Regions from separate parts of the Ruania alba genome, predicted to be linked through region 2. Evidence: predicted binding sites of a transcription regulator. Region 2 holds the regulator's gene; each other region holds the start of a gene.
The links. Region 2 encodes LexA, which represses DNA repair genes until DNA is damaged. Its sites were predicted from a motif close to TCGAACANNTGTTCGA; they were not measured.

Region 1 (9,935 bases), on a different contig from region 2:
AGCTCGGCGGCGATCTCGAAGGCGTACGGCGTCTTGCGCGGATACACGCTCACGCTGGAGAGGGTGACGGGGATCCGGGGTGAACTCGTGGAGGGCTCGTCCCGCGTCGCTTCCTCGGTCATGCGAGTCAGGGTAGCCCTGGCGGCTGGGTGTTGCCTGGGGAATGGGCTGGTGGTGTCGGCGTGCTCAGAGAGTTGGACCGGGTGGTGGGGTCGCGGTGTCGGTCCTGGTGCAGATCGGGACGACGAAGGGGGCTTGGAGCGCCAGTTCGGCCAGAACTGCGCGCCGGCCGAGGACGGGCCCGCTCGCACCGTCAGCGGTCACCGGGAACCGTGACACGTCATGACACATCGGTGCGCGCCGGTCGGTCGGGAACGCTTTCACTCGAGCAGGGCTGGTTCTCGCGGTGGTGGGTCCCAGTGGGGCTGTTCGCAGGGCGGTGGGTGGCGGTAGCTGATGGGATGTCCGCCTGCTCGGGTGAAGTGCCAGTGGTCGTGGTGTCTGGTGATGGCGATCTGGCGTTGGTGGACCACCCGGTGGTGCCACCGGCAGAGCAGGATGCCGTGGTGGGTGTTGGTGTGTCCGCCGCGGGACCACCAGATGCTGTGGTGGATCTCGCCCCAGCCTGGTGGTGCGGTGCATCCGGGGTAGGCGCAGTGCTTGTCGCGGGCGACGATGGCGGTGGCCTGTGCGCGGGTGTGTAGCCGCTGGGCCCGTCCGACGTCGAGCGGTTGGCCCTCGGGGTCGAAGATGACGCGGGTGAACTCGGAGCCGCACACGAGATGGGCGAGTTGCGCGGGGCTCAGTGGGGTGCCGTCATCGAGCATGGCGGGCTCGGTACCCGTCATGGCGGTGTAGTCGATCCGGGTGGCGATGGTGGTGCCGTCGGGCACCTCACTGGTGCGAGTGCCGGTACCGGCGCTAGTACCCGCGCCAGTCTCGGCGCCAGGGCCGGGGCCGGTCGGTGGGCGTGCGCTGCAGCCCGAATCGGCGGGGTCGCCTGTGCTACCTGCGAGGTTCGTGTCGTTGCGGCGGTGGTGTTCCTCGTTGGTGCCGCTGGTGTGGTCGGTGACCAAGCGGTGGAGCGTGTGGGCGTCGACGGTGACGGTGGTGTGCGGCCGGATTCGAGCACCGGGCTGCAGCGTTCCGGAGTCCAGGGTGAGGTGGGTGAGGGTGATCAGCGCGTCGGCCAGGCGTTGGGAGGGGCTGCGGTCGTCGCTGGTGTCGGGAACGCCGACGATGGCTTCGAGGGCGATCCTGAGGGCGTGGCCGTTCTCGGGGGTGAGCCAGCCGTTGAGGGCGTAGCCGTCGAGGGTTTCGGAGACGAAGAGGTGTTGTTTGTCCGCGTCGGCGACCCAGTTGCGGTCAGCGGCTTCGGGGTCGGCGCGGATGGCCCAGGCTTGGAGGGCGCGGCGGAACTGGTCGGCACCCAGCAGGGTGGCTTGGCGGACGAGGAATGCTTCGCCAATGTCGGGGTCGGTGAGCTGGCTGATCAGGACGGGTGTCCTGGTGGCGTGGTGAGCGAGGAGGGTGGCGTGATCGTCGCTGATCGTGCCGGCTGCGAGTGCTGCCTGGGTGAGGGGGAGGTGGTCGCGTAGCAGGGTGGCGGTGCGGATCCGGGTGCGGGTGGGGCCGAGGCGGCGGCGCGTGTGGCCCGCCCACCAGGTAGGCAGGCTGCGGTAGCCGGTCAGGGCCCACGTGCCGTCAGCCTCGATGGTGGTGGCCAGTTGGTGGGTGAAGGCGTGCAGGCGTCGTTCGACGCTCTCGACCTGGTCGACCAGTCCGGTCAGCCGGTCGGAGGCGAGCTCCTGCAGGTCGATCTGCACGAGCGCGTCCAGCTCGGCGGTGATCTGGTCCAGGCGGTGCTCGACCTGCGCAGCCGCCACCTCACTCGTCGTGCTGGCGGTGGGACGGGTGCCCTGGCCATCACGGTCGCCAGCTCGGCCGGTGTCGATCCAGCTGTCGCTGGTGCTGGTGCCCGTGTTGCTGGTCGGCTCCGGGGCACTGACGACCGTGATGGTGTCGGTCGGCTCGGTGCCCGGGTGGGTGTCGATCGTGGTGGTCACCGGGCACCTCCTCAGCGGTGTGTGATGTGTGGTTGGGGCGTGCTCTCAGCCTAGAACGGGCGTGCGTGTAGAGCAACATTTTTCGTTGGTATTACGCGGAAAAATCCGCGTCCTACTTGTGGACAATGGTGCATCGCGTGTGCGGTTGTGGACAGCCGCGGGTGGATGCCGCACAACGTTGCGCTCGACCACGGTTGTCCACAGATACGCCCCTGGAGCACGCGGTCTCGGCAGCGCCTCGCAAAGGGCGGGGTTGCCAGGAAGTGAGACGAGTAGTCCACCCATTGAGCGTGCCGGGCGGTTGGTCCCGGTGCCCGCCCACCGGTGACCGGCTGGCTAACGCGGCCACAGGTGCCGTCCGGGTGGCGCGGCCATAGGTTCCGTCGGGTGGCTAGGCCTCGGTACCCGTCCGGGTGACACCCGCCATGGATGCGCGGTGGGGTGACCCGCCGCTCCCACCACCTCAGGGGCGATACGCGGAAAGCCTCCTGGACCGCCAGAGTCCGCTCGCGGCCGCGAGGGTGGCCACCGCCATCAACACGCTTGACCCGGCCAGTGCTACCGGGAGTGAGGTGAGGGTGAGCAGCCCGCTCACCGCGATGATCCCGAGTGATTGCGCGGTGCGCAGCAGTGCGAAGACTTCCGCCCGTCGAGGCTCGGGCGCTAGGCGATCGAGGGTCAGCGAGTAGTGCGTTCCGAGTGGAGCCAGGAGTGCCCCGACCAGCACCGCACCGAGCAGCGTCGTCCACAACGCCGGACCAACGGCGATCAGCAGGGTGCCGACCGTCGTCACCAGCAACTGCACCACCACGGTGACCGCGGGCGATGTCCTGTTCCGGGCGCTCACCCAGATGCCGCCGGCGACCGAGGCCAGGCAGAGCGTCGTAGCGAAAAGGAAGCCGGCCGCCGGAGTGAGCCCGAAGCGGATGGCTAGGGACACGGCGCCCACCTCGATCCCCGCCACCGCTGCGGACCCGGCGGTGGCGCACAGCAACCACAGGGCGATCTCGGGCGTGATCAGACTTGCCGGTCTCCGCCGGGTAGGTGCGGCCGCCTCGGTCGGAGTAGCGTCTGCAGCAGTCTCCGAGCTGACTGTTGACCACGCTGCGGCGGTCGCCGAGATCTCCTGCGCCGACTTCGGCGTCGATGGTGCCGCCGACGCGACCCGCGGTACGAGCACGAACGACCCCGCCCCGAGCACAGCCAGCGCGAGCACCGCGGCTGGTGCGGAGATCGAGCCGAGCAGCGAGGCGAGCGCCGGAGCGCTCACGAACACCACCTCGTTCATGGTCGCCGCGATCCCGAGTGCGCGCGGCAGCCGCCAGGGCTGAACCACATGATTGAGCGTCGTCCGTAGATGACCGTAGGCCGCACCGCTGACCAGTCCGGCCGCAGCCGCAGCTGCCACCAGCCACGGGAAAGGTGCCGCCAGGTGCGCCAGCAGGGCCACCGCGACGAGCGCGACGGTCCGGATCGCCACCAACAATCGCACCGAGGTGGTCGTCCCGATCCTGCGAGTGATCCGAGTGACCGGTACCGCGCCGATCACCTGGGCGGCGGTCATCGCCAGGACCATGGCGGCACCGCTGTCTGCGGTCCCAGTCAGTGGCAGCGCCACGAGGGCGAACGCGATCGGTGCGGCAGCCTGCGGGACGGCAAAGCTGGCGTAGGAGGTGAGCCACCGTGCGAGCGCCACCCGCGAGGTGGTCGTCGGTGGAGGGGTGGCCCCGGGAGGCGCCGCGCCCTGTGCGTCACCGTCGGACGGCGACCTGCCCTGCTCGGGCGGCGAGCCACTCGGGTGCCCCTCACCCGGGCGCGCCTCACTCATCCCGGTCGGGCTCCGCCGCATGGTCGAGCGTCTCGAGCACCGCCGCCACCCGCCGTCGTTGCTCCCCGTCCAGCCCGCGGATCGGGAGCGGGAGGCACGGCTGCTCGGCAATCCCGAGCAGTTCGGCGATGGCGGCGATCACCCGGATGCTGCCTCCCATCTCGGTGAACAGCTGCCACAATGGTGCCAGCCGCGCGTTCTCGGCATCGGCCTCCGCAGCGTTGCCTGCCAGCGCCGGGCGTGCCAGTCGTACCGCCACCTCGGGCACGGTGCCGGCGATCACCGAGTACCAGGCGTCGCACCCGGCGGCGAGCCCGGCCGTGGCGAACGGGTCGCCGGAGACGCCGATGGTGACGTCCTCACTCACCGCACCACGGATCGTCGCGACGTGCTCACGCGCCGCCGCCGGCTCGGTCGGTACCCCGGGAATCTTGATCGACACCACCCCTGGCACGCGTGCCACCCGCGCATACAGCTCTTGCGTGAAGGTGATGTGTGTCGTTCCCGGGTTGTCGTAGACGATCACCGGCGCCGGGCTGTGCGCCGCAACCGTCTCCACGAGCCCAATCACGTCGTCATCGGTGAGCGGGTGGTAGGACATCGCGGGCAGCAGCACTGCCGCGGCACCTGCCTCCACGGCGTCATCGACATGCTCCAGCACGTGCGAGGTCCGCAACGATCCGACGCCGACGATCACCGGGACGCCGTCGGCATGCTCCACGGTCACCCGGGCCACCCGCGCCCGTTCGGCGCGGCTCAGATAGGGGTACACGCCGGTCGACCCCAGCGCGCCGATCGAGTCGACGCCCGACGCCGCCACCCGAGCGACCTGGGCAGCGAACGCGCGCTCGTCCACGGCGTCGTCACGCATCGGGGTGAGGGGAAACGCGCTCAGTCCTGTGCAGGCGATGTGGTGGCCTCCTTGTCTCCCAGCCACTTTATCCGGGCTGCACTGATGGTCGATGGCGGTGGGATTGCCGGAGTCTGGCTGGCTCCGTCATGTCTTCCCATCTTGTTCTCAGATCCCGTAGCATCTATCCTATAGGAAAGAGGCTCAACGAAGAGAGGCGTCAACGTCGTGAGTGACACCAGCACTGCAGCACTGAGCAGGGCCGTCAGCCAGATCCCGGGTGGGGAGTGGTTCACCGGTGCGGGATTCGGCGTCTTCATCCACTGGGACCACGCCAGTCAGCAGGGCCTGGAGATCTCCTGGCCGCTGGTGGGTGGCGCGGGGATCCCGACCACGTCTGTGCCCGAGCAACACGTCTCCGTCGAGAAGTACCAGTCCAGCGCGGCCACTTTTGACCCCACAGAGTGGGACGCCCCGGCACTCGCACGGCTGCTTCGCGAGGCCGGTGCTACGTATGCGGTCTTCACCGCGCGCCACCACGCTGGGTATGCGATGTTCCGCTCGGCTCACTCGGACTTCTCAGTCGCGAGCACCCCGTCAGGCCGGGACCTGACTCGGGAGTACGTGGATGCCATGCGCGCCGAGGGGATCCGGGTGGGTCTGTACTACTCCCTCTCCGACTGGAATCACCCCGACTACCCGGCCTTCACGGACGCCGACAGGCCGTATCCGGGTGAGCACTGGAGCGTGCGTGACGGCGTCGAGGTGAACACGCGCCCGGGAACGAAAGAGCACCGGCGCGCCGATCACGCTGCGTGGCAGCGTTACCGCGACTATCTCCGTGGCCAGCTGACCGAGCTGCTCACCGACTACGGGCAGATCGACCTGCTCTGGTTCGACGGTCAGTGGGAGCGAACGATCGCCGAGTGGCAGTCCGAGGATCTGCGCGCACTGATCAAGTCGCTGCAACCGAACGTGGTGATCAACGATCGGCTCCTCGGCCAAGGCGACTATGCCACGCCCGAGCAGGCGTACCCGCTGGTGCCGCCGGACGGGCCCTGGGAGCTGTGCCAGACGATCGGGGACTACTGGGCGTGGCGCCCGGACGACGTGCGGAACAAGAGCGCCCGCAGGCTGATCGCCGAACTGTGCGATGTGGCCGGCCGCGGCGGCAATCTCCTGCTGAACATCGGTCCGCGCGGCGACGGCTCGCTGAACCCGGACCAGACGACGTTGCTGGAGCAGATCGGCGCCTGGATGTCTCAGCACGCCGAGTCCGTGATCGGAGTGGCCCCGACCCAGGCGGTGGACTTCCACGGTCCGACGACGACCCGACCCGGACGCCTGTACCTGCATCTGGTCATGCAACCGGTCGGCGAGTTCGCGGTCCGCGGTATCCCGATCGGGCGGGTGCAGCGCGTCTACCGACTCGCCGACGGACTCGAGCTCGAGCACGACTACCACCTCGGCCCCGATGCCGACCCCGATCGCGATCTCGGCGAACTCCGCATCGCCGCTCCCGACAGCCCGTCCGGCGTCCTCGACGTGATCGCGATCGATCTGCGCTGACTGTCCCACCCTGCTGCACTGACGAAGGAGTCTCCCGTGCCACTGAATCGCTCGAACCGAACCCGCGCTGCCCTCGCCTCGACCTCGGCTGCGGCCATGCTCGCCCTCGCCGCATGTTCCGGCGGCGGTTCCCAGACCCCCGACGACGGTCCGCTCACCATGTATACCTGGGTCAGCGGCGAGTCCGACCAAGCCCAGTGGGACTCGTTCATCGCGGGCGCCCAGGAGGTGGACCCGGACCTCGAGATCACTGTCGAAGGCCCCAGCTTCACCGACTACTGGACGAAGGTGAAGACCCGTCTTTCCGGGGACAACCCGCCCTGCATCCTCACCACGCAGGCGGCACGAGCGCAGGAGCTCGAGGCCCTGCTCATGCCCCTGGACGACCTGATTGCCGAGCAAGATCTCGACACCGATGCCATCGACGCGTCGATGCTGCAGGGGATGACCGTAGATGGAAGCGTCCGGGCTATCCCGTACGACGCCGAGCCGATCGTCCTGTACTACAACCAGGACACGTTCACCGAGGCCGGCCTCGACCTGCCGACTACGACCTACACGCGCGAGCAGTTCCTCGACGACGCCCGTGCGCTCACCGATGGTGAGGATTATGCCCTTGCCATCACGCCAGGGATCTTCATCCCGAACGCGTGGGCACTGGCCGACGGCGTCCCTGCGGTCACTGAGGACGGTGAGCTGGCGCTGACGGATCCGGAGTTCGTGGCTCAGATGCAGAGCTACTACGACCTCGTGGCCGTCGAGCAGGTCGCCCGCGCTCCCGAAGCCTCGGACTCCGGCGAACTGGCGCAGCAGGCCTTTATCAACGGGGAGGTGGACATGCTCATCGAAGGCCCGTGGATGTACGGCACGTTCGCCGAATCGGCCGAGTTCGAGATGGGTTTGACGATCGTGCCGAGCACCTCCGGTGAGGCCACGGCGATGACCGCCGGCTCCGGCTTCGGGATCGCGAGCAACTGCGATCGTCCGGAGGAAGCCTTCGAGGCGATCGTCGCGCTCACGTCCCAGGGCGTGCAGGAGACCCAGGCCGCCGAGCGCGGCATCGTCCCGGCGCGCATCGATGCCCTCCCCGCATGGCAGGAAGGCAAGGCCGAGGGGGCCGGTGACGTGATCGCCGCACTGCTCGGGAACGCCACGGCCCAGCTCACCACACCGACGTGGAACCAGGTGGAGACGCTGACCACGCAGTACGCCACCCAGGGATACCGGGGCGAGATGACGGCTGCCGAGATCATGGAGCTCATCTCGAACTCGGCGGCGTCGGCGGCAGGCTGATGACGGCGTCCCTCACCATGGACCGGCCGGCGCGTTCGCGCCGCCGGCCGGTCCGGGAATCCTGGGTGGCGGTGGCATTCCTCGCCCCCGGTGCGATCGGGTTCGGCGCGTTCCTGCTGCTTCCGCTGGTGGGATCGGCGCTGATCAGCCTGTTCGAGTGGCCGATCTTCGGTGATCGTGAGTTCATCGGGCTGAGCAACTACGTCAAGCTGTTCGCCGATCCCACGTTCTACACAGTCCTGGTGAACACCGTCATCTTCGCGGTGGTCTACACGGGGGCGAACCTCGCGCTCGCCCTGGCGATCGCGCTCTGGTTGCAGACGAGGATGCGGGCCACAGGACTGTGGCGGGTGATCTTCTTCCTGCCCGTGATCACCCCGATGGTCGCGAACGCGCTGGTGTGGCGCCTGATGCTCTCCGAGGGAGGGTTGGTGAACGCCACCCTCGCCACGGCGGGCATCGACGGGCAGCTGTGGCTCTCGGACTCGCGCTGGGCGCTCCTCTCCGTGATCGTCATGTCCGTGTGGCAGTCGTTCGGCTACAACGTGATCGTGCTCTCCGCCGGCCTGTCGGGGATTCCACGGGAGATCATGGAGGCGGCCCGGATCGACGGCACCCGCGCATGGAGCCGGGTGCGGTACGTGACGCTCCCGATCCTCTCGCCGTCGACGTTCTTCGCATCGACGATGACGATGATCGGGGCCTTCCAAGTGTTCGTGCAGCCGCTCTTCCTCACCCAGGGTGGACCCGGTGAGGCGACCAACACCTTCGTGCTCTACCTCTATCGGAACGGGTTCGTCTTCGACCGGCTCGGGTACGCCTCAGCGCTGGCGTGGATCCTCTTCCTGGTGGTCATGCTCATCACGGCTGTGCAGTTCGCTGGGCAACGCAGGTGGGTGAACTATGCGTGACGGCGTGCCTCAGGTCCGTGCGCGTGCCACTCGTCGACGTGAGGTGGCGACCTGGCTGAACACCGGGGCCATCGCGGTGGTGGCAGCGATCTTCGCGTTCCCGTTCGTGTGGATGTTCCTCACGGCGCTCAAACCGGAGACAGAGGTGTTCGGTGCGCCGCGGGCGTTCGGCAGCGAGATCCGCTGGTCGAACTTCGCCGAAGCATGGACGATCGTGCCGTTCGGGCGGTTCATCGTGAACGGGTTCGTGGTCTCTGTGCTCGGTGCGTCGCTGGCCGTGCTGGTGGCAATCTTCTCGGCCTACGCCTTCTCGCGGCTGCACTTCCGCGGCCGCGACGCGCTCTTCCAGGGATATGTGCTCACGCTCGTGCTGCCGCAGGAAGTGCTGGTGGTGCCGCTGTTCATCTTCATGAACGAGCTGGGGCTGATCGACACCTATGTGGCGCTGATCCTCCCGTTCGCGTTCACAGCCTTCGGAACCTTCCTGCTCCGACAGTTCCTGCTCACCGTTCCGGCTGAGTACGAGGAAGCGGCCCGGATCGACGGCGCGGGTCGGCTGCGCACGCTCTTCTCCATCCTGGTGCCCCAGCTGGTGGCGCCGCTGAGCGTGCTCGCGGTGTTCTCCTTCATCGGGTACTGGAACTCCTACCTCTGGCCGTTGATCGTGATCAACAGCCAGGACAAGGCCACGGTGCCGCTCGGACTGGGCATGTTCACCGGCCAGTACGGCACGCAGTGGTCCTTGGTGATGGCGGCCTCGACCATGGCCGTCATTCCTTCGCTGCTCATGGTGGTGCTGCTGCAGCGGCAGCTGATCAAAGGGGTCTCCCTCGGGGGGCTGGGAGGACGATGAGATGACGACGACACAACCTGTTCCGGGCGTGCCACTCCCGACGGCGGCCGGTTCTGCCGGCCAGGACGGTGACCCTGGCCGTGGGCGCATCGTGCACGCGGAGGCGTTCCTGTGCGACATCCCCGTGGAGGCGGTGCGCACCGATGCCGTGCAGGCCTTCCTGAAGCAGGAGACCATCGTGGTGCGGATCCGGACCACGGACGGCACCGAGGGCCTCGGGTACAGCTACACGATCGGCACCGGAGGCGCTGCGGTGCTGAGCCTGCTGCGCACGACGTTGCTGGACGTGCTGGTGGGTCAGGATGCCACGCGTCCTGAGGCGACCTGGCGGGCGCTCTTCACGAGCACCCGGGCCACCACGGTCGGGGTGATCGCTGCCCTGGCGTTCGCCGCGGCCGACACCGCGGTGTGGGACGCGAAAGCACGCCTGGCCGGACGCCCGCTGTGGGTGGAGGCCGGTGGCGCCTCGGCCACGGTGCCGGTGTACGACACCGAGGGTGGCTGGCTGCACCTGAGCACTGACGAACTCGTCGAGCACGCGGTGGCGTCGCAGCGTCGCGGGATG
Region 2 (9,935 bases):
ACGGCACCGGGAACGACTTCCTGCTCTGGGCGGACCCGGACAGTGCGCACGACCTGACCGACGCCCAGGTCGCCTCCCTCACCGACCGGCACACCGGGCTCGGCGCCGACGGCGTGATCCGGGCCGTTCCCATCGCCCAGGCACCCGAGCAGCACATGGCCGCCGGGTCGGCGGCCGGGGCCCAGTGGTTCATGGACTACCGCAACGCGGACGGCTCGCTCGCCGAGATGTGCGGCAACGGCATCCGCGTCTTCACCGCCTTCCTGCGCCGTGAAGAACTGATCGACCTGCCCGACGGTGGCACCATCCCGGTCGCGACCCGCGCCGGGGTCCTGCAGGTGCGCCGCGAGGGTGAGGACTACGCCGTCGACATGGGGGTCTGGTCCGCACCCGGTGGGCCGGAGGCACTCAGCGAGGGATTCGACGTCTCCGTGGTGGTGCACGGGCTGTCCGAGCAGCGCCCGGGCCTGCGCCTGGAACTGCCGAACCCGCACACGGTGGTGGCGGTGGAAGCACCCGAGGAGCTCGACGAGCTGGACCTGACCCACGCCCCCGGGGTGGACCCGGCGCCGGAGCACGGCACCAACGTGGAGTTCGTGATGCCGCTCGGCGAGCGGGAGATCGAGGAGTATCACGCCGCTGCTCCGGACGGGCCGCCCACCACGCGACGCATCGGTGTGGTCCGGATGCGGGTGCACGAACGTGGCGTGGGGGAGACGCTCTCCTGCGGCACCGGCGCCTGCGCGGCTGCGCTCGCGGTACGCACCTGGTTCGGCGCCGGCGCGCCCGACGAGTGGCAGGTGCTGGTGCCCGGCGGGGCGCTCCGGGTGCGGATGCTGGCGGAGCAGCACGTGGAGCTCGCCGGACCGGCCGAGCTGGTTGGTCAGATCTCGCTGCTCTGATGGGCGCCGGTGACCACAAGCACCCGATAGCCCTTCACGCTCGTCAGCCGGACCACGTCCATCTCGAGCGTCTCTGCAATCCACCGCTGCAGCGAGTCCGAGCCCAGGTTCTTCTGCACCACCAGGTGAGCCTGCGCGCCGGGACGCAGCCGCGGTAGCCATGTGCGCAGGATCTCGTGCAGCGCCGCCTTCCCGATCCGGATCGGCGGGTTCGACCAGAGCGCATCCAGCCGCAGCTGAGATTCCGTTTCCAGCAGCGCAGCCGGCTCCCACGCCTCCAGGGCAAGACCGGCCGCAGCGGCGTTCTCCCGGGTGAGTTCCAGGGCACGCTCGTTCACGTCCACAGCCAGCACCCGAGCGGCCGGGCTGGCCTGCGCCAGCGCCAGGGAGATCGGGCCCCAGCCGCATCCCAGGTCGAGCAGATTTCCCGACGGCGGAGGCTCGCCCACGGTATCCAGCAGCACCCTGGTGCCAGGGTCCAGCCGGTCCCCGGAGAAGACGCCCCGGTCCACCTGGACGTCCACCCGGGTGCCACGCAGGGTCACGGTGAGCGTCCGCCGTCGGGCAGGACCCTCCGGGGAGGTGAAGTAGTGACTCACGACCGCCCACCCTAGCGCCGCCCCCACCTGCGCGAGTGCGGTGCATCTCGCTCACGTGCTGAGATATGGCCGAGATCGCGCGCACTCGACGTGGCACGAGTGCGGCCTGTGCTCTGGGTGAAATCCCTTGGAACCGATGTGCGGTGCGTGGGATCGTGGATCATCATTCCCGCTCGAGAGGACACCATGACCGCACCTTCCGCCCGTACGACGCCCGAAGAGCCCGAAGCCTCCACCGAGGACCGAGCCCAGGACGTCGTCGCCCGAATCCTGGCGAGGGCGGGAACGGCCATCCAGACCGGCGAGGACGAGCACACTTCCCACGACGGCGACCAGCTCGACCTGGACGAACGTGCCGCGCTGCGCAGGGTCGCCGGACTGTCCACCGAGCTCGAAGACGTCACCGAGGTCGAATACCGCCAGCTGCGGCTGGAGCGTGTGGTGCTGGTCGGCCTGTGGACCCGAGGGACCGCCGAGAACGCGGAGGTCTCGCTCCGGGAGCTCGCCGCTCTGGCCGAGACGGCCGGCTCGGAGGTGCTCGATGGCATGCTGCAGCGCCGCTCCGCACCCGACCCCGGCACCTACATCGGCTCGGGCAAGGCGGAAGAGCTCGCAGCGGTCGTGAAGAGCACCGGCGCTGACACTGTGATCGTCGACTCCGAACTCGCCCCGTCGCAGCGGCGCGCGTTGGAGGATGTCATCAAGGTCAAGGTCATCGACCGGACCGCGCTGATCCTCGACATCTTCGCTCAGCACGCCAAGTCCCGGGAGGGCAAGGCTCAGGTGGAGCTTGCCCAGCTTGAGTACCTGCTCCCGCGTCTGCGTGGGTGGGGTGAGTCGATGTCCCGGCAGGCTGGTGGTCGTGCCGCCGGCGGTGAGGGAATCGGCTCCCGTGGTCCTGGTGAGACGAAGATCGAGCTGGACCGGCGCCGGATTCGTACCCGGATGGCGAAGTTGCGCCGTCAGATCACCCAAATGGCACCCGGCCGCGCTGCCCGGCGCAGCTCGCGCAGGACCGGGGCCGTCCCGTCGGTGGCGATCGCCGGGTACACCAACGCGGGGAAGTCCTCGCTGCTGAACCGCCTCACCGGTGCCGGCGTGCTTGTGCAGAACGCGCTCTTCGCCACCCTGGACCCCACGGTCCGGCGGGCGGAGACGCAGGACGGCCGGCTCTACACGTTGGCCGACACCGTGGGATTTGTCCGCAACCTGCCCACCCAGCTCGTCGAGGCGTTCCGCTCCACGCTCGAGGAGGTGGGCGAGTCCGATGTGATCCTGCACGTGGTCGACGCCTCCCACCCGGACCCCGAGGGGCAGCTCACCGCCGTGCGGGACGTGCTGCGCGACATCGACGGTGTCAAGGACATCCCGGAGATCATCGCCCTGAACAAGGCCGACCTCGCCGAGCCCGAGACGATCGCACGGCTGCGCACCCGTGAACCAGGCGCGATCGCCGTCTCCGCGCGTACCGGCGCGGGTCTGGCCGAGCTGCAGGAGCGCATCGCCGAACTGCTGCCCCGGCCCGCCGTGGATGTGGACCTCGTGGTGCCCTACTCCCGCGGTGACCTGCTGCACCGGGCGCACACCTCCGGCGAGGTGATCAGCATCGACCACCTCGCCGAGGGCACGCGCCTGGTGGCCCGGGTGGACGAGGCACTCGCCAACGATCTCGGTTCCGCCGAGCACCGCAGGTCCGGCTAACAGAGCTCCTCGCGCACGGGCGTCCACATCCCGGGGCGCGTTGCCCGCACCAGGGGTGCGGACGCGCTAACGTCGTCGGGTGCCTGCCGACGCTCCCACCGCCGCCGAGGCGGACGACCATCCGATCGACGACGTCCTTGACGCGGTCGTGGCCTCGATGGGTGGGTCGCGGCGTGAGGGGCAGCACCAGATGGCCAGGACCGTGGCCGACACGCTCGACGACGGTGCGCACCTGCTGGTGCAGGCCGGGACCGGTACCGGAAAGTCGCTCGCGTACCTGGTACCCACCCTCATGCACGCCGTCAACCGGGGGCAACGAGCGATCGTCTCCACCGCCACGCTGGCGCTGCAGCGTCAGGTGATCGGGCATGACCTCCCACTGGTGGCCGACATCCTCGCCGAGCGCCTGCCCCGACCACCGGAAGTAGCCCTCCTCAAGGGATGGCACAACTACGTGTGCAAGCACAAGCTCGCCGGTGGGTACCCGCCCGACGACGAAGGTGCGCTGTTCTCGGCGAGCGAGGCTGCGCCGTCGGCGGCTGAGGAGCACCCGGGCGAGCAGGCCGAGGACGCCTCCCTCGGCGCCCAGGTGGTGCGGCTGCGGGAATGGGCCGAAGAGACCGACACCGGGGACAGGGACGACCTCGTGCCCGGCGTGAGCGACCGCGCGTGGCGGCAGGTCTCGATCACCTCGATGGAATGCCTCGGCCAGAAGTGCCCGCTGCTCGCCGAGTGCTTCCCCGAGCACGCACGTGCCACCGCCCGCGAGGCGGACCTCGTGGTGACCAATCACGCCATGCTCGGTATCGCCGCCTCCGGCTCGCCGAAGGTGCTGCCCGAGCACGAGATCCTCCTGGTGGACGAGGCGCACGAGCTCTCCGACCGAGTCACGGCGCAGGCCACGGTGGAGCTGTCCGCGGCCGTGGTGGAACGCACCGCCCGGATCGCGCGACGCCACGGTGGCGTGCAGCTCGCGCCCTTGGACGACGCGGCTGCCGAGCTGCGCACGTTGCTCATGCAGGTCCCCGAGGGACGGCTGCGGATGGGACTGCCCGAGGAGCTGACTGCCGCCGTGCGCACCATCGCCGATGCCACGCGCGAGGGGATGAGCGCGATGAAGGGCGAGACCAAGCCCGGGGGAGACGCCGGCGGGGTCAACATGGCCAAGAGCGCGCTCCTGGTGCTCTTCGAAGTGGCCGACCGGCTGCTCTCGGACCGGGTGCGGGAGAACGTCGACGTGCTCTGGTGCGAACGCGGCCGGCGACCGGGTGAGGGATCTCGGTTGATGGTGGCGCCCCTGAACGTGGCCGGGCCCATCACCGGCGAACTGCTCGCCGGACGGTCGGCCGTGCTCACTTCGGCCACCCTGGCGCTCGGCGGGACGTTCGATGCCACGGCGGGCGCACTGGGCCTGGCTGCAGGCACCTACCGCTCGGAGATCGTCTCCTCCCCGTTCGACTACGGACGGCAGGGGATCCTCTACGTGGCCAAGCACCTCCCGCCCCCGGGCGGGACGGGACCGACGAGCGCGTGCTGGACGAGATCGCCGAACTGGTCACCGCCTCCGGCGGCGGCGCGCTGGGGCTGTTCTCCTCACGCCGCGGTGCGCAGGCGGCAGCGGAAGCCATGCGGGAGCGGCTGGACACCCCGATCCTGCTGCAGGGGGAGGACGTGCTGCCGACGCTGGTGCGTGAGTTCGCGGCCGACCCGGCAGCGTCCCTGTTCGGCACCCTCTCCCTGTGGCAGGGCGTGGATGTACCGGGTCAGTCGTGCCGGCTGGTGCTGATCGACCGGATCCCGTTCCCGCGCCCCGACGACCCGATCAAGGCGGCCCGCACCGAGGTGGTCGGCAAGTCGGGCGGGAACGGCTTCATGGCGATCTCGGCCACCCACGCCGCCCTGCTCCTCGCCCAGGGCGCCGGACGCCTCATCCGGTCCACCACCGACCGAGGGGTGGTGGCCGTGCTGGACCCACGGCTGCGCACGGCCCGCTACGGAACCTTCCTGGCCGCGAGCCTGCCGCCCCTGTGGCCGACCACCGACACACACGTGGTGCGCGCCGCCCTCACCCGTCTCGCCGAAAGCTGAATCGGGCCGGGAGTGGACCGAAGACTCAGAGCGAGCGAAGCACGCTCACGACCCGGCCGAGAATCTCCGCGTCGGTCCCGTCGATCGGTGAGTAGGCGTCATTGGCGGGGAGCAACCAGAGGGCGTCGGTCGTGCGCTTGAAGGTCTTCACCGTGGCCTCACCGTCGATCATCGCCGCCACGATCTCGCCGTTCTCGGCCACCGCCTGCTGCCGGACCACCACCCAGTCGCCGTCACAGATTGCCGCATCGATCATCGAGTCACCGACGACCTTGAGCAGGAAGAGCTCACCCTCGCCGACGAGCTGCCGGGGGAGCGGGAAGACATCCTCGACCGCCTGCTCGGCCAGGATCGGTCCACCGGCGGCAATGCGGCCCACCACCGGCACGTAGGTGGCTGAGACGTCGCTCTGCTCACCGTCGTGCATGGTGAAGGTCCCAGGTTTGGCGGTCGCCTCCTGAGAGTCGTCCGGGTTGATGATCTCGATCGCTCGGGTCGAGACCGGGTCGCGGCGCAGGTACCCCTTCTGCTCGAGGATGTTCAGCTGGTACTTCACCGAGGACGGGCTCGCGAGACCCACGGCGGCCCCGATCTCGCGCATCGTCGGTGGGTACCCCTTCTTGTCGAGGCTCTGCTTGATCGACTTCATGATCAGGCGCTGGCGCGGGCTGAGCCCGTCCGGGCCGGGACGGTCCTTCGGATCGGTCGACTTCGCGCGGCTCACGGTGTCCTCCAAGGGGCCTCGGGCGTTGATATGACGCCAATGTCAGTGGTCGGTGATGTGCTCTGGCGTAGTGGTTCTCCCAGCCTAGAGGGGAGGGCCGCCACGTCAAAACATCTGTTCGACCAGCGTGTCGACATTGTCGCACATGCGTGCTACCTTCGAAACAGGTGTTCGACGAACGAGTGTTCTAGACCCGCATGACCGACCGAGAGGAGAGCTCAGATGAGCGCCTTGGCCCTTCCTGTTCCAGAGTTCCGTCCGAGCCCGGTGCGTCGCCGCCACCTCGTGGCGGTCCCGGACGTCACTCCTCAGCCGCTGTCCGTCCCCCGTGCGCCGGAGGCTCCTCTCGCTCCTGTCCGTCCCACCAGTGACCTGTCCGAGGCGGCCCCGTTGCGCCTCACGATGCGTGGCCGGGCCGTCCTCTCGGTGCTGGCACTCCTGGGTGCGGTGCTGGTGGGCTCGTTGGTCGGCCTCGCCTTCCCTGCGAACGAGGCGCCGCCGGCGGAGGTCGGGGTTGTCACCGTGGGGGCCGGGGAGAGTCTGTGGGTGATTGCCAGCGAGGTCGCGGAGCCCGGGCAGGACGTGCGCGTGGTCGTCGATCAGATCATGACGCTGAACGGACTTTCGGGCGCGACCGTGCACACCGGGCAGCAGCTCACCGTGCCGGCTGAAGGGTGATCGGCCCCGCGCCTCTGGTGACTGACCATCGGACGAGCGGCGTTCGGCGGCCCCGTCAGTAGCCGTCGTCGGACATACTTGCGCTGAAGGCGGCTCAGTGTCTACGGTTTTGCTACATCTAGTAGTTACACTGATGTGATTGCCGCAGATGTGGTGGCATCACGCGAGGAAAGGATCGGCGCCGACGTGCATTGTCCGTTCTGCCGTCACGGTGACTCGCGCGTGGTGGACTCACGGACCGCGGAGGACGGTGCCTCGATTCGCCGCCGCCGCCAGTGTCCCGAGTGCTCGCGGCGATTCACCACGGTGGAGACGACGAGCCTGAGCGTGATGAAGCGTTCGGGTGCGGTCGAGCCGTTCAGCAGGGACAAGATCATCTCGGGTGTGCGCAAGGCGTGCCAGGGGCGCCCTGTCTCCGAGGATGATCTCGCGTTGCTCGCACAGCAGGTCGAGGAAGCCGTCCGTGCCACCGGTGTGGCCGAGGTGGACGCGCACGAGATCGGGTTGACGATACTCGGCCCATTACGTGCCCTCGACGAGGTCGCCTACCTGCGGTTCGCGAGCGTGTACCAGGGCTTCTGCTCTCTGGAGGACTTCGAGGCCGCCATCACGGCGTTGCGCGAGGATCGCGCCGAACGGGACGAAGCCGAGTCCCTCACCTAGACGGCCGTCGGTGGTCCGGGAGGGGAAGCCCGGACCACCGACGGCGATCGCCGCACGGCGCTCCCGTGGACGGCAGCGGCCCGGTCGCCTTACAGGTCGCTGGAGCGATCCGCCCAGATGTTCACACCGCCCTCCTGGGCGTGCCGGTCGATCGCAGCGAGCTCGTCCGCGCCGAACTCGAGGTGTGCCAGTGCACCGAGTGTGTCGTCGAGTTGGGCCACGCTCGAGGCTCCGACCAGGGCCGTGGTGATGCGTGGGTCCCGCAGCACCCACGCGACTGCCATCTGGGCCAAGGTCTGGCCCCGGTCATCAGCCAGGTCCGTCAAGGCGCGGATGCGCCGCAGGTTCTCCTCGGTGAGGAACGAGGTGCGCAACGGTCCGTCCTTGGCCGCCCGGGACTCCTCGGGGACACCGGAGAGGTAGCGATCGGTGAGCATGCCCTGGGCGAGCGGCGAGAAGACCACCGCTCCCATCCCGACCTCGCCGAGCACGTCGAGCAGGGATTCGCCGGAGTCATCCGGGTCCTCGATCCACCGGTTGATCAGCGAGTACGAGGGCTGGTGCACCACAAGGTCGAGGCCGACCTCGGCGGCCGCGGCGACCGCCTCCCGGGTGCGCGTGGCGGAGTAGGAGGAGATCCCCGCGTAGTGCGCGCGTCCGGAGTCCACGGCCGTCTTCAGTGCGCCCATGGTCTCGTGCAACGGTGTGGTGGGGTCGAACCGGTGGGAGTAGAAGATGTCCACGGCGTCCACCCCCATCCGTCGTAGGGACGCGTCCAGGGAGCTGAGCAGGTACTTGCGGGATCCGCCCTCGCCGTAAGGGCCCGGCCACATCCGGTAGCCGGCCTTCGTGGTGACCACCAGCTCGTCCCGGTAGGGCGCCAGGTCGGTAGCGAGCAGGCGGCCGAACACCTCTTCGGCCCTGCCGCGAGGTGGCCCGTAATTATTGGCGAGGTCGAACTGGGTGATCCCTCGGTCGAAGGCTCCCAGCACGATCTCGCGCTGGGTCTGCGCGGGTGTGGAATCTCCGAAGTTCTGCCACAGGCCGAGCGAGATGAGCGGGAGATCCAGACCGGAACGTCCCGAGCGGCGCATCGGCATCGTGTCGTAGCGAGAGTCGGCTGCCTGGTAGAGCGAGGTCATACCTGCGATGCTAAATGCCTGGCGCGTGCCCGGAGCATCCGGGCACAGTGGTCTCACGTCCGGCAGGCGCACCTGTCCGGGCAGGACCCATCCTCACGGCAGCCTCGTGAGGGCCATGACGTCACCGAGAGTGGCGAGGTGAGGAGTCGATGATGACGCAGCAATCAGGCGCAGACCGTACGTCGGAGCAGGACGAGCAGATCTCCGACGCCAAGGCGAAGATGCGGGAGGCCCTCGAACGCAAGGCCGAGCGTGAGCACCCCACCGCCCAGGGCCACCGCAACACCGGGGCAGTGCACGGGTCCGAGGTGGACGGCCCCGGCGGGCGCCGGGTGTTCCGGCGCAAGTCCGTCTAGTCGTCCGCGTGCGGGCTCAGCGCACGCACCCGGATCGTGGCGTCCATCTGCTCGATCTCCCGCAGCGTGCCGATCGGGAGGTCACCTCCGATGTCGGTGACCACGTACCCGACGGACCCGGACGTGCTCAGGACCTGACTCTCAATGTTCACACCCTCGTCTGAGAGGGCGTTGTTCACGTGGGCGAGCACCCCGGGCACGTTGTGGTGCAGGTGCGCGATCCGATGCGCTCCGTCGCTGGGGCGGTCCAGGATCAGTGACGGAAGATTCACGCTCAGCGCGGTCGCCCCGTTGTCCAGGTAGTCGCGCAGCTTCGAGGCCACGAACACGCCGATGTCCTGCTGGGCTTCCTCGGTGGATCCCCCGACGTGTGGGGTGAGGATCACGTTGGGCAGGTCACGTAGCTCGGAGTCGAACGGGTCGCCCTGGCTTTTCGGCTCCTGGGGGAACACGTCCACGGCGGCTCCGGCCACCCGGCCGTCCAGGATCTGCTGGCGTAGAGCCGCGTAGTCCACCAGGAAGCCACGGGAGAGGTTGAGGAAGATCGCTCCCGGCTTCATCCGGGCGAACTTTGCGGCCCCGAACATCCCGGCGTTCCCGCCGCGACCGTCCACGTGCAGAGTGACCACGTCGGCCTCTTCGAGCAGTGTGTCCAGGCTCGGCATCCGCTTGGCGTTGCCGAGAGCCAGCTTCTCGGCGCTGTCGAAGAAGATCACGCGCATCCCGAGTGCCTCGGCCACCACGGAGAGCTGGGTCCCGATGTTGCCGTAACCGACGATGCCGAGGGTGCGGCCGCGTACCTCGTGCGCACCGCTCGCGGACTTGTCCCAGACGCCCCCGTGCAGGGACTTGTCCTTCTCGGTGAGACGACGGGTGAGGGCGATGATCTCGGCGAGTGCGAGCTCCACCACGGATCGAGTGTTCGAGAACGGGGCGTTGAAGGCAGCCACACCGGCGTTCGCGGCAGCGGTGAGGTCGATCTGGTTGGTGCCGATGCAGAAGGCGCCCACGGCCAGAAGATCCGGCGCGTTCTCGATCACCCGAGAGGTCAGTTGCGTCTTCGAGCGCAGGCCGAGCACCTG
Region 3 (9,935 bases), 440 kb from region 2:
CGAGTGCGTCGAAGGTGGGGCCCGCCCCTTGGACGGCGTAGGGCACCGGAGTGAGCAGCATCAAGAGCAGCAGGCCCAACGTCAGGGTGCCGCTGACCAGCATGGTGATCGACCGGGTACCGATCCGATCGGTGTGCGAGCCCTGCCCGCGCGATTCGTCGTCCATCCCCCCATCATCTCCCCTGGACGGGTGCGCCCTGAGCGAAAGGTCTGCTGCGGGCCTGCCGTATGCCGGGGGCTGTGGTTACCGTGAAGCATGACCGAGGACTCGCGGGAACAGTGGCGCCAGATGCTCGAGCAGATGCTCGGATCCGAGGGTGCGGACGAGGCGATGCGGGCGCTCGAGGCGAGCGGGATCGATCCGAGCCAGATGTCCGGGGCGGGATTCCCGGCGACGCCGGAGCAGATGCAGGCTGCGATGGCTCAGATGCAGCAGATGCTAGCGGGGGCAACGACAGCGACTCGCACTGGAAGATGGCACACGATGTCTCGCGGCAGGTCGCGCACACCGGCGGCGATCCGAGCGTGACCGCGGCGGATGCCGACCAGGTTCGGAGCGTACTGCGGGTGGCAGACCTCTGGCTGGATGCTGCCACGGAGCTCCCTCCCTCAGGCGGGTCAGCCACGGCAGCGTCCCGGGCGGAGTGGGTCGAGCGCACACTGCCGACCTGGCGCACCGTGGCCGAACCGGTCGGCACGTCGGTAGCGGATGCTCTGGCCACCCTGCTCGATCCCGAGCGTCTCGGTTCCGAAGGGATGCCGGAGCTTCCCATGGCGGGGGTGGACATCTCCGCGATGATGCGCACCTTGGGCGCCGCGTCCTTCGCGATGCAGGTGGGCCAGGGAGCAGGCACTCTGTCGCGCGAGGTCTTCGGCGGCACCGACGTCGGGCTGCCGTTGCTGCGTGAACCGGGACTTCTGCTCGTGCCCGCCAACGTCCGGGAGTTCGCCGACGGGCTCGACGCCCCCGAGGACGAGGTGTGGCACTTCCTCGCTGTCCGGGAAGCGGCGCACGCGCGGCTGTTCACGCATGTGCCCTGGCTTCGCGGACACGTGTTCGGCGCCGTGGAGCAATACGCCCAGAACATCGAGATCGACCTGGAGCAGATGGAGGAAGCGGTCCGCAGCATCGATCCCACCGATATGGATCAGCTGCGCCAGGCGCTCTCTGCCGGCATCTTCGTGCCGAAGCCGACGCCTGCGCAGGCGAAGGCGCTGCTGCGGCTGGAGACCGCGCTCGCGCTCGTGGAGGGCTGGGTGGAAGAGGTGACCGCCGCCGCGGTGGCCCCACACCTTCCGCACGGGGTGCCGTTGCGCGAGATGCTGCGCCGTCGACGCGCCGCTGGTGGTCCTGCCGAAGACACCTTCCGATCCCTGGTCGGCCTGGAACTGCGACCGCGGCGCGCCCGGGACGCTGCCACCTTGTGGGGCCTGGTCGCACGTGAACAGGGCACTGAAGCCAGGGATCGGCTGTGGTCGCACCCGGACGTGTTCCCCACCGACACGGACTTGGACGCCCCCAGTGAGTTCCTCACCAAACGGGCCGCAGAGGCGATCGCCGACTCGGAGATCGATGCTGCCCTGGCGGCGATGCTGGACGGCGAGACCGGGCCTGATGACGACGACGACCACCCGGAGGGCACGGCCTGAGTTCAGAGCGGGAAGCGATCTCGCGCCTGTCAGCCCTGGTCGGCGTGGATGACCCCGAGGAGGAAACCACGGGCCCGCTCCGTCTGCGGATAGCGCTTCACGAGAGCCCAGAAGTTCTCGTCATGGCCAGGCTCGATGAGGTGCGCGAGCTCGTGCAACAGGACGTAGTCAAGAACCCAGCCGGGCATTCCCTGCACGCGGTCGGAGATCCGGATGGTGCCGCTGGCCGGAGTGCACGACCCCCACCGTGAGCCCTGGTTGCTGACCCAGGTCACGGTGGTCGGAGCGGCCCGTTCGTCGAGGTACCGGGCAGCCAGTTCCTGCGCGCGCGCAGTCAACGCATCGGCGTCCGGACAACGCCGCCCTTCCGAGGCGGCCAAGCGGGCAAGCATCCGGCGCACCCAGTGCTCCTCCTCCGCGCGGCTGAACCTGCTCGGGATGGACACCACGGTGCAGCCGTCCTCACGGAACGCGGAGACGGTCTTGCGCCGTCGGGCGCTGCGCCGCACCACAACGGTCTCCCCGTCCACCTCGCGGGCCGCCTCCAATGCGCTCACAGCGACAGCGTGGCACAGGTCGGCCGGGTTATCCACAGGCCCTCGGAGAGTCCCGGCGACGGCAGCCCACGATGTGCCACGCTCGCCGCGAGGAGGCGAGATGCGAGTCCGACCTGGATATGAGGTGTATTGGCGTGAGCCCGGGACGAGCCAGCTCGGCCTGGACCCACGGTGCGCGGTGGTGCTGGACGGGCTGAGCGAGAACGCTCAGGCGCTGCTCGAGCACGCATCGCGCGTCTACGACGTATCGATGCTGCGCGAGCGCGGGAACCGCTTGGGGATGAGCGCGGCACAGGTGCGGGAGTTGATCGGTCGGCTGAAGGACGCGGACCTGTTGACTGAGCGGGTGGGCGGTGAGGACGGGCCGGACAGGCGCTACTGGGACCGTGCCGCCAGCGTCGGGATCGAGTGCCACGCTGACCGTGCCACGGCGGTGGTGGAGATCCGCGGGCTCGACCGGCTGGGGCTGCAGACCGCTCTGATCGCCGCGGAGGCGGGTGTGGGGACCCTCGTGCTCCGGGACGATGCCACGGTGACCGAGCACGATGTCTCACCCGGGCTGTTCCGTCCGGCAGACGTGGGTCACTCGCGGCTGCGGGCTGCCCTGCCGATACTACGGACCGCGGCACCTCGGGTCCGGGTGAGCACACCCGAGGCGACACGTCCCGACCTGGTGGTGCTCGTGCACCAGAGCGTGGTGGACCCGGTGGCGGTGCGGGACCTGATGCGTGAGGACGTCCCGCACCTGAGCGTCCTCAGCGGTGAACTGTCGGTCACGGTCGGGCCGATGGTGCGTCCTGGACTAGGCGCATGTACCCGGTGCCTGGACCTGTACCGGTGCATGCTCGATCCGCGATGGCCCGCGGTCGCGACACAGGCCGCCGCTCGTGCCACGAGGCCGCGCGGAACGGAGACGAGTCTGGCCTGGTCAGGCGCTGCCTTAGCCGCCCAGCAACTGCTGGCCGTCGTGGATGGTCGGGCAGTGGCGTCGGAGGGCGCCACGCTCGAGGTGACGGCGTGGCAACCGGTGCCGGAGGTACGCAGGTGGGGACCGCACCCGGAGTGCGGGTGCACGGTGACGGCGCTGATCGAGCCGGTCAGCGCGTAGGCGGCGACGCGCCTCACGCAGCGGAACTGCTGCGTGAGGCGGCCGGCGCGTACGGGTCATTCTTGCGGGGGCGGCCGCGTCCGCGCTTGCGGGCGACGACCTGACCGTCGACGAAGACCTCACCACCCCAGACACCCCACGGCTCGCGCCGTTCGAGGGCTCCGGCCAGGCACTCGGCCCTGAGCGGGCACTCGGTGCAGAGTGCTTTGGCCCGCTCGATCTCGTCGGTCCGCTCAGCGAACCAGAGGTCTTGGGTGGTGGTGTCCTGGCAGGGCAGGGGTTGATCGTCGACGGCGGTGAGGTCGATCGACGAGGACGGGAAGCTCCAGCCAGTCGCCGACCCCCCGCGGGTGAGTTGGTCGAGAACTGAGGTGTACTGCACGAGATGCTCCTGAGGCATGGTGGGTGATGAGCCGGAGAGGTCCGTCATCACTCGGTGGAGCTGTGGCTCACACACAAATGAGGTCGCGGACCCGTGAGGGGCTCCGCGACCTGAACTGCTACAGGAGTGGTGCTGTCAGAGCAGTTCCGGGGCGGAGCCGGGGGTGTTGCCGCCGGTAGCGGGATCACCGGAGCCGGTGATCGCCACGCCGATCAGGCCGGCGACGGAGCGCGGGCGCACGAAGGTGAACGTGCGCAGGTCGCTCAGTCGCACGCCGATCGTCGACGGGCTGATCTGGTTCTTCATATCCACTGCGCTTTCCACCTCCTTCGGCTCAGGAACCGTGTCTCGCTGGCTAGGCGACGGCTCGCATCTGTCTCGGAACGGGATTCAGCCTATGACGACTCCGGCCGTGGTCCAAACTTTTTTTCGAAGTTTTTTCTCATCGCTCATACAGGAGTGTCTGAGCGGGCACCTTCGGTGAGCTCTTCACCGCGGACGACGGCCAGGATCTGGGCGCCATATGCCTCGATCTTGGTGGGGCCGATCCCGCGCAGGATGGCCAGTTGACGCAAGTGAGTGGGCTGCGCCGCAGCGATCGCGACGAGGGTGCTGTCGTGCAGCACGGTGAACGCCGGGCGATCGAGTTCCTGCGCAGTCTGCGCACGCCAGGCGCGCAAGCGTTCGAACACCTCCGGGTCGGCGTCCTCCTCCGCGATGGAGGATGCCAACGCCTCCGCCCGCGCCCCCTTGCTGCGCCGCCGGCGGGGCGGTCGCTCGTCCGAGGGCCAGATTCCGTCGAGGAATCGGGAAGGACGGCGGGTGCCGCGGCCTCCGGCGTTGCGCGACCGGGCGTAGGAGATCTGCAGGTGCTCGCGGGCACGGGTGATGCCCACGTACAACAGGCGCCGTTCCTCCGCGACCGCCTCATCGGTTTCGGCCATCGAGATCGGTAGGAGCCCGTCGCTGGCTCCCACCAGGAACACCGCGTCCCACTCCAGCCCTTTCGCGGCGTGCAGCGAGGCAAGCGTGACGCCGTCGACCGTGGGAGCGTGCTGGGCGGCGGACCGCTCCCCCAGCTCGGCCACCAGTTGCGCCAGATCGGCCCCCCGGGTGTGGTGAAGGTCGTCGGCGAGCTGCACCAGCGCGTTCAGCGACTCCCACCGCTCGCGCACGGCGCCACGTGCGGCCGGCGGCTCGGGCGCCCATCCGGCGCTGGTGAGCACGTCGCGTACGACCTCCGGAAGGGTGGACTCCCCTTGGCTACGGACCGCCCCGCGCAGCAACACGATCGCGTCCCGGACCTCTTTGCGGGAGAAGAAGCGTTCTCCGCCACGAACCAGATAGCCGATCCCAGCCTGGCTGAGCGCCTGCTCGTAGGCTTCGGACTGGGCGTTCGTGCGGTAGAGGACGGCGATCTCACTGGCCGACACGCCACTACGGATCAGTTCGGCCGCTCGTGCCGCAACGGCGGTCGCCTCGGACTCAGCATCGTCGTGCGCCTCGAACCTGACCGCCGGACCGGAGGGACGCTGCGCCTGCAGTTCAACTGACGCAGCCGACCGGTAGCGACCGGCCCGCGCGAGCAGGGCGTTGGCCAGAGAGACCACCTGTGGGGTGGAGCGGTAGTCGCGCACCAGGCGAACCACAGTCGCCTCCGGGTACGTGCGGGGAAACTCCGTCAGATAGCGAGCGGTGGCGCCAGTGAAGGAGTAGATGGTCTGGGCGGCGTCACCCACCACGCACAGGTCGTCCCTGCCGCCGAGCCACAGCTCGAGCAACCGGTGCTGCAACGGCGAGACGTCCTGGAACTCGTCCACCACGAAATGGCGGTACTGGCGCCGCACGGTGTCAGCCACGTCCGGACGTTCGGAGAGAATGCCGACCGTGAGCAGGAGGACGTCCTCGAAATCGATGACATTGCGGTCGGTCTTGGCGTCCTCGTACACCGAGAGCAGCCGGGCGATGGTGGTCGGATCGAAGCCGGCCACACCGCTGCGGTCCGAGGCGGCCGAGGCTCGCGGGTAGTCATCCGGAGTGATCATGGAGACCTTCGCCCACTCCACCTCTGCCGCGAGGTCACGGATGGCGAGCCGGTCCACCGACAGCCCGAGACGGCCGGCAGCTTCACCGATCAACGGCGCCTTGTGCTCGGCGATGCGTGGCACACCGCCGCCGATCGCGCTGGGCCAGAAGTAGGAGAGCTGGCGCAGCGCGGCGGCGTGGAAGGTGCGGGCCTGCACCCCACCGACACCCAGGTCTCGCAACCGGGTGCGCATCTCCCCCGCCGCCCGCGCAGTGAACGTGACGGCGAGAACGGTCTGCGGGTTGTACGCGCCGACGTGCACCCCGTGGGCGATCCGGTAGGTCACCGCGCGGGTCTTCCCGGTACCGGCACCAGCGAGCACACACACCGGACCGGTGAGCTGTTCGGCGACAGCGCGTTGATCGGGGTCGAGCGCATCGAGAAGCTGATCGGCAGACATCGACTCGATTGTCGCAGCCGGGGCCGACATCGCTCTGGCGTGTCCACACCCTGCTCTCCTGGACTGTGTCGAGTTTCGGTTCCTGATGACGGCGTGGAGATTTGCGGATCGTGCGGAGCGTGAGTCTCACGCCGGTGGTGACCGGTGGCCTTGACTGGGCATGGCTGCGCTCCTGGGCACTCGCGGGTGCTGAGAGATGAGCGCGCTTCGGCGCGCGCTCGTGCCGCTCCTGGTGCCGCCCTTCCTCGTGGCGGGCGTAGTCCTCGAGCGTGCGCGTGCGCGTCCGGGCCATCCCGTGGGGTGGCTTTATTCCCGTGGGATGACGGGTGGTCCCGGTGGTCCCGGTGGTGCCGGTGGTTCTGGTTCCTCGGGTGGGATGGCTGGTTGTTCGCAGGGTGGTGGGTGGTGGTAGTTGATGGGGTGGCCGCTGGGTGTGGTGAAGTGCCAGTGGTCGTGGTGTCGGGTGATGGTGATATCGCGCTGGTGGACCAGGCGGTGGTGGTACCAGCAGAGCAGGATGCCGTGGTGGGTGTTGGTGTGGCCGCCGCGGGACCACCAGGTGCTGTGGTGGATCTCGCCCAATCCTGGTGGTGCGGTGCACCCTGGGTATTGGCAGTGGTGGTCGCGGGCCCAGATCGCTTTGGTCTGGGCGGCAGTGTGCAGGCGTTGCGCCCGGCCCACATCCAGTACCTGACCCGCCGGGTTGAGGATGATGCGGGTGAACTCGGCATCACAGGTCAGGTGGGCGAGTTCGGCGTGGCTGATCGGGGTGCCATCAGCCAGGGTCGCGGGTTCTGCGCCGACCAGGTGTTCGTGGTCGATGGTTGAGCTGATCACCGGGGCGGCCGGGTCGGCCGGGCACCCCGGCGCGTGACCAGCCGTGTGGTCCAGACCCGGCAGTGCGGTCTCGAGTGGGCCCGCCTCGCTTGCGCAGGTGCAGCGGGGGCGCCGGTGGTCTGGGATGGGGGTGGGTGTGGTGGTCAGGCGGTGCAGGGTGTCGGCGGGGACGTGGACGAGGAGGTGGGGGCGGACCCGGGCTGTGGGTTGGAACTGGCCACTGTCGAGGACGTGCTGGGCGAGGGTGATCAGGGCGTGGGCGTTGCGCTGGGACGGGGTGCGTTCATCATCAGCGGCGGGCACACCGGTGACGGCGGCGAAGGCTTGCTCCACGATGTGACCGTTGGTGTCATCGAGCCACCCATCCACGCGGCGCCCGGCGGTGGTGGCCGAGACGAAGAGGTGCTCTTTGGCGGAGTCCTCACGCCAGTTCCGCTCCGCCGCCTCCGGGTCAGCCCGCACCGCCCAGGTTTTCACCAATCGGGTGAAGGAGTCCGCATCCAACACCCGCGCCTGAGCCACGAGGAAGTCCTCACCCACGTCGGGGTGACTCAACCGTTCCCGCAAGGTGTCGGTGGTGGTGGCGTGCCTGGCCAACGCGGCGGCATGGTCGCCGCTGATCACCCCGGCACGAAGGGCCATGGTGGTGGCGGGGAGGTGGTCGCGCAGGGTGCGGGACAGGTGCACCTGGCCACGGGCTTTACCCCCGTGAGTCCCGGTGGCGTTGGCCCACCAGGACGCCATCGTGCGTGCCCCTGACACAGCCCACGTCCCATCGGCTTCGACCGCACTGACGGTGGCGGTGGTGAGGGCGTCCAACCGGCGTCGCGCCTGCTCCACCCCACCCACCAGCTCAGGCAGCACCGCGGAAGGCAGCCCGGGCAGGTCCGTCTCGAGGACGTCATCCAACAGGGCGGTGACCACGGCCAACTTCCCGGGCGCATCGGTCTCGGTCAGGTGTTCGCTCAGCAGGTCCCGGACAGCCTCGGCGGGGGTGGTGCCCAGGTGGGTCGTGGTGCTCATCCCCGCCTCCTCACGGTCCCGAATCCTGCCCTGTTTCCTACCTCACAGTCTAGAACTGTTGTTCGCCTCAGTCAAGAGTAATCGTTGGTATTGCAACGAAAAGTCCGCCTCTACCTGTGGATGAAGGTGCATCGGGTATGCGCCTGTGGACAAGGCGCCCCGGGAAGGGGCATCGGACCCACATCTGTGGACAAACCCGCATCGCAGCGCACTCGATGCGTGGTTGGACGACAGGAGATCGAGGGTGTGCCGGAGTGCAAACCAGCGCCATTCACCACGCCCACGGATGCCCCAGTCCCAGCCCTGCTGAGCCTCGGGGGTGTAGAACACGTCCATGCACTGGCCGCTGCGCCCTGCTCCCAGTCGCGCCGAGTCTCGGCGCTGCACTTGCCTCAGCCGCGCCGGAGTACCAGCGGGGCACAATCAGCAGTGCCGAGGTACCAGTAGGACGCGATCAGCAGTGCCGACCTGCCAACGGGGTGCGCTCGACGTATCGACGTGACGGCAACCATGCGTCCGTGGCCCCGGGAACAGTGAGCTGATCGCAGGCGTTGCACGCGGCGAGGCCGAACGCCCGAGGCGACCGGCCGCCGTCATCGATCTCGATCATCTGGAGGACCCCGTGAGCACGACCGCACTCCCCGAGGCCGGCAGCATCACCATCTACAGCACCACCTGGTGCGGCTACTGCCGGCGGCTGAAGGGACAGCTGGACAGCGCCGGAATTCCGTTCACCGAGGTCAACATCGAGGAAGCGCCCGAGGCTGCCGCATACGTGGAGCAGGTCAACGGCGGCAACCAGACAGTTCCGACCGTCGTGTTCCCAGACGGGTCCGCGGCGACGAACCCGTCCCTGGCGGACGTCAAAGCCCGGCTCAGCTGAACCTGCTCAACGCGGCAGCGGCTGCCCGTACCACTCCTCGATCAAACTGCAGGCGATCGAGGTGGGCCGTGGCAACCGAGTCTGACCGGTGCGCCACTCCTCGGCGATCTGCTCCCGGGTGACGAACCGTGCGGCGGTGACCTCTACGCCGTCGGGGGTTGCCTCACGATCATCGGTGCGTCCACGAAAGCCCAACATCAACGAGGCGGGGAACGGCCACGGCTGGCTCGCGGCGTAGGTCACCTCGTGCACTCGGACGGCGGTCTCCTCGAGCACCTCGCGTCGCACGGCACTCTCGAGCGACTCCCCCGGTTCGACGAAGCCCGCCGGCACCGAGAACTGACCCTCCGGCCAGTGCGCCGCGTGGCCCAGCAACAGTCGATCCTCCGGGTCGGTGATGGCCATGATCACCGCAGGGTCGGTGCGCGGGAAGTGCTGCGAGCCGTCGTCCGGGCACCGTCGGACCCACCCCGATTCCACCACGTCAGTAGCCGCACCGCAGCGCGGGCAGAAGCCGTGCGTGGCGTGCCAGTTGGCCAGCGCGAGCGCGGTTGCCGCCAGACCGGCCTCCGCTCCGGAGAGCATCCAGCCGATGTCGCGCAAGGTGAGCATGCGGAGCTCGGCCGAGGTGACGGCCCCCTGCGGATCGTCCATCCCGCGCGCGAGCCCGGTCGTGGCCTGCTCGCTGGTGATCGCCGCGAGGTAGTCAGCATCCTCGTCGCGGCCCAGGTAGATCCAGAGCGCGTCCGCGGGAACCGGGTCGTGCCAGCGCAATCGGGGCTGGTCGGCCCCGCTGGTCGTGGCCTGGTCAGCGGCCACGCGTCCGTCGCTGACGTGCACCACCCGAGTGGACGAGGATGCGCGCAGCTCCTCGATCAGGTCGGGATGGTTCCGGCGGTGAGCGTCACGATCCACGCCGGGCCGGGACAAGGGCAGCAGGTCGGAGTCCACCTCGTCAGCCTGACACATTCCGCGAACCGGCCGAGCCGGGCGATCGGTGGACGCGCCG

Region 1: the regulator LexA is predicted to act here: its motif matches at 2,118-2,133, upstream of BLU77_RS15690 (HNH endonuclease signature motif containing protein).
Region 3: the regulator LexA is predicted to act here: its motif matches at 8,094-8,109, upstream of BLU77_RS02405 (HNH endonuclease signature motif containing protein).

The regions. Positions count from the first base shown of each region.
Region 1 covers NZ_FNTX01000002.1:1,150,835-1,160,769, forward strand. Annotated here, with positions in the region: gene BLU77_RS15685 (sugar phosphate isomerase/epimerase family protein) at 1-122, opposite strand, end outside; gene BLU77_RS15690 (HNH endonuclease signature motif containing protein) at 381-2,066, opposite strand; gene BLU77_RS15695 (MFS transporter) at 2,530-3,894, opposite strand; gene BLU77_RS15700 (dihydrodipicolinate synthase family protein) at 3,887-4,804, opposite strand; gene BLU77_RS15705 (alpha-L-fucosidase) at 4,973-6,313, shown strand; gene BLU77_RS15710 (ABC transporter substrate-binding protein) at 6,350-7,606, shown strand; gene BLU77_RS15715 (carbohydrate ABC transporter permease) at 7,606-8,517, shown strand; gene BLU77_RS15720 (carbohydrate ABC transporter permease) at 8,510-9,370, shown strand; gene BLU77_RS15725 (mandelate racemase/muconate lactonizing enzyme family protein) at 9,372-9,935, shown strand, end outside.
Region 2 covers NZ_FNTX01000001.1:968,663-978,597, forward strand. Annotated here, with positions in the region: gene BLU77_RS04525 (diaminopimelate epimerase) at 1-902, shown strand, start outside; gene BLU77_RS04530 (class I SAM-dependent methyltransferase) at 884-1,501, opposite strand; gene hflX (GTPase HflX) at 1,688-3,202, shown strand; partial or broken gene BLU77_RS23035 (hypothetical protein) at 3,393-3,506, shown strand; gene BLU77_RS23040 (ATP-dependent DNA helicase) at 4,733-5,290, shown strand; gene lexA (transcriptional repressor LexA) at 5,316-5,939, opposite strand; gene BLU77_RS22530 (LysM peptidoglycan-binding domain-containing protein) at 6,237-6,692, shown strand; gene nrdR (transcriptional regulator NrdR) at 6,879-7,355, shown strand; gene BLU77_RS04560 (aldo/keto reductase) at 7,445-8,497, opposite strand; gene BLU77_RS04565 (DUF5302 domain-containing protein) at 8,650-8,853, shown strand; gene serA (phosphoglycerate dehydrogenase) at 8,850-9,935, opposite strand, start outside.
Region 3 covers NZ_FNTX01000001.1:524,211-534,145, reverse strand. Annotated here, with positions in the region: gene BLU77_RS02435 (YlbL family protein) at 1-166, opposite strand, end outside; gene BLU77_RS22495 (hypothetical protein) at 257-529, shown strand; gene BLU77_RS02430 (zinc-dependent metalloprotease) at 475-1,650, shown strand; gene BLU77_RS02425 (M48 metallopeptidase family protein) at 1,680-2,207, opposite strand; gene BLU77_RS02420 (ThiF family adenylyltransferase) at 2,308-3,315, shown strand; gene BLU77_RS02415 (WhiB family transcriptional regulator) at 3,329-3,697, opposite strand; gene BLU77_RS21975 (hypothetical protein) at 3,833-4,003, opposite strand; gene BLU77_RS02410 (ATP-dependent helicase) at 4,147-6,183, opposite strand; gene BLU77_RS02405 (HNH endonuclease signature motif containing protein) at 6,490-8,043, opposite strand; gene BLU77_RS21970 (hypothetical protein) at 8,498-8,653, opposite strand; gene BLU77_RS02400 (mycoredoxin) at 8,666-8,926, shown strand; gene nudC (NAD(+) diphosphatase) at 8,933-9,877, opposite strand.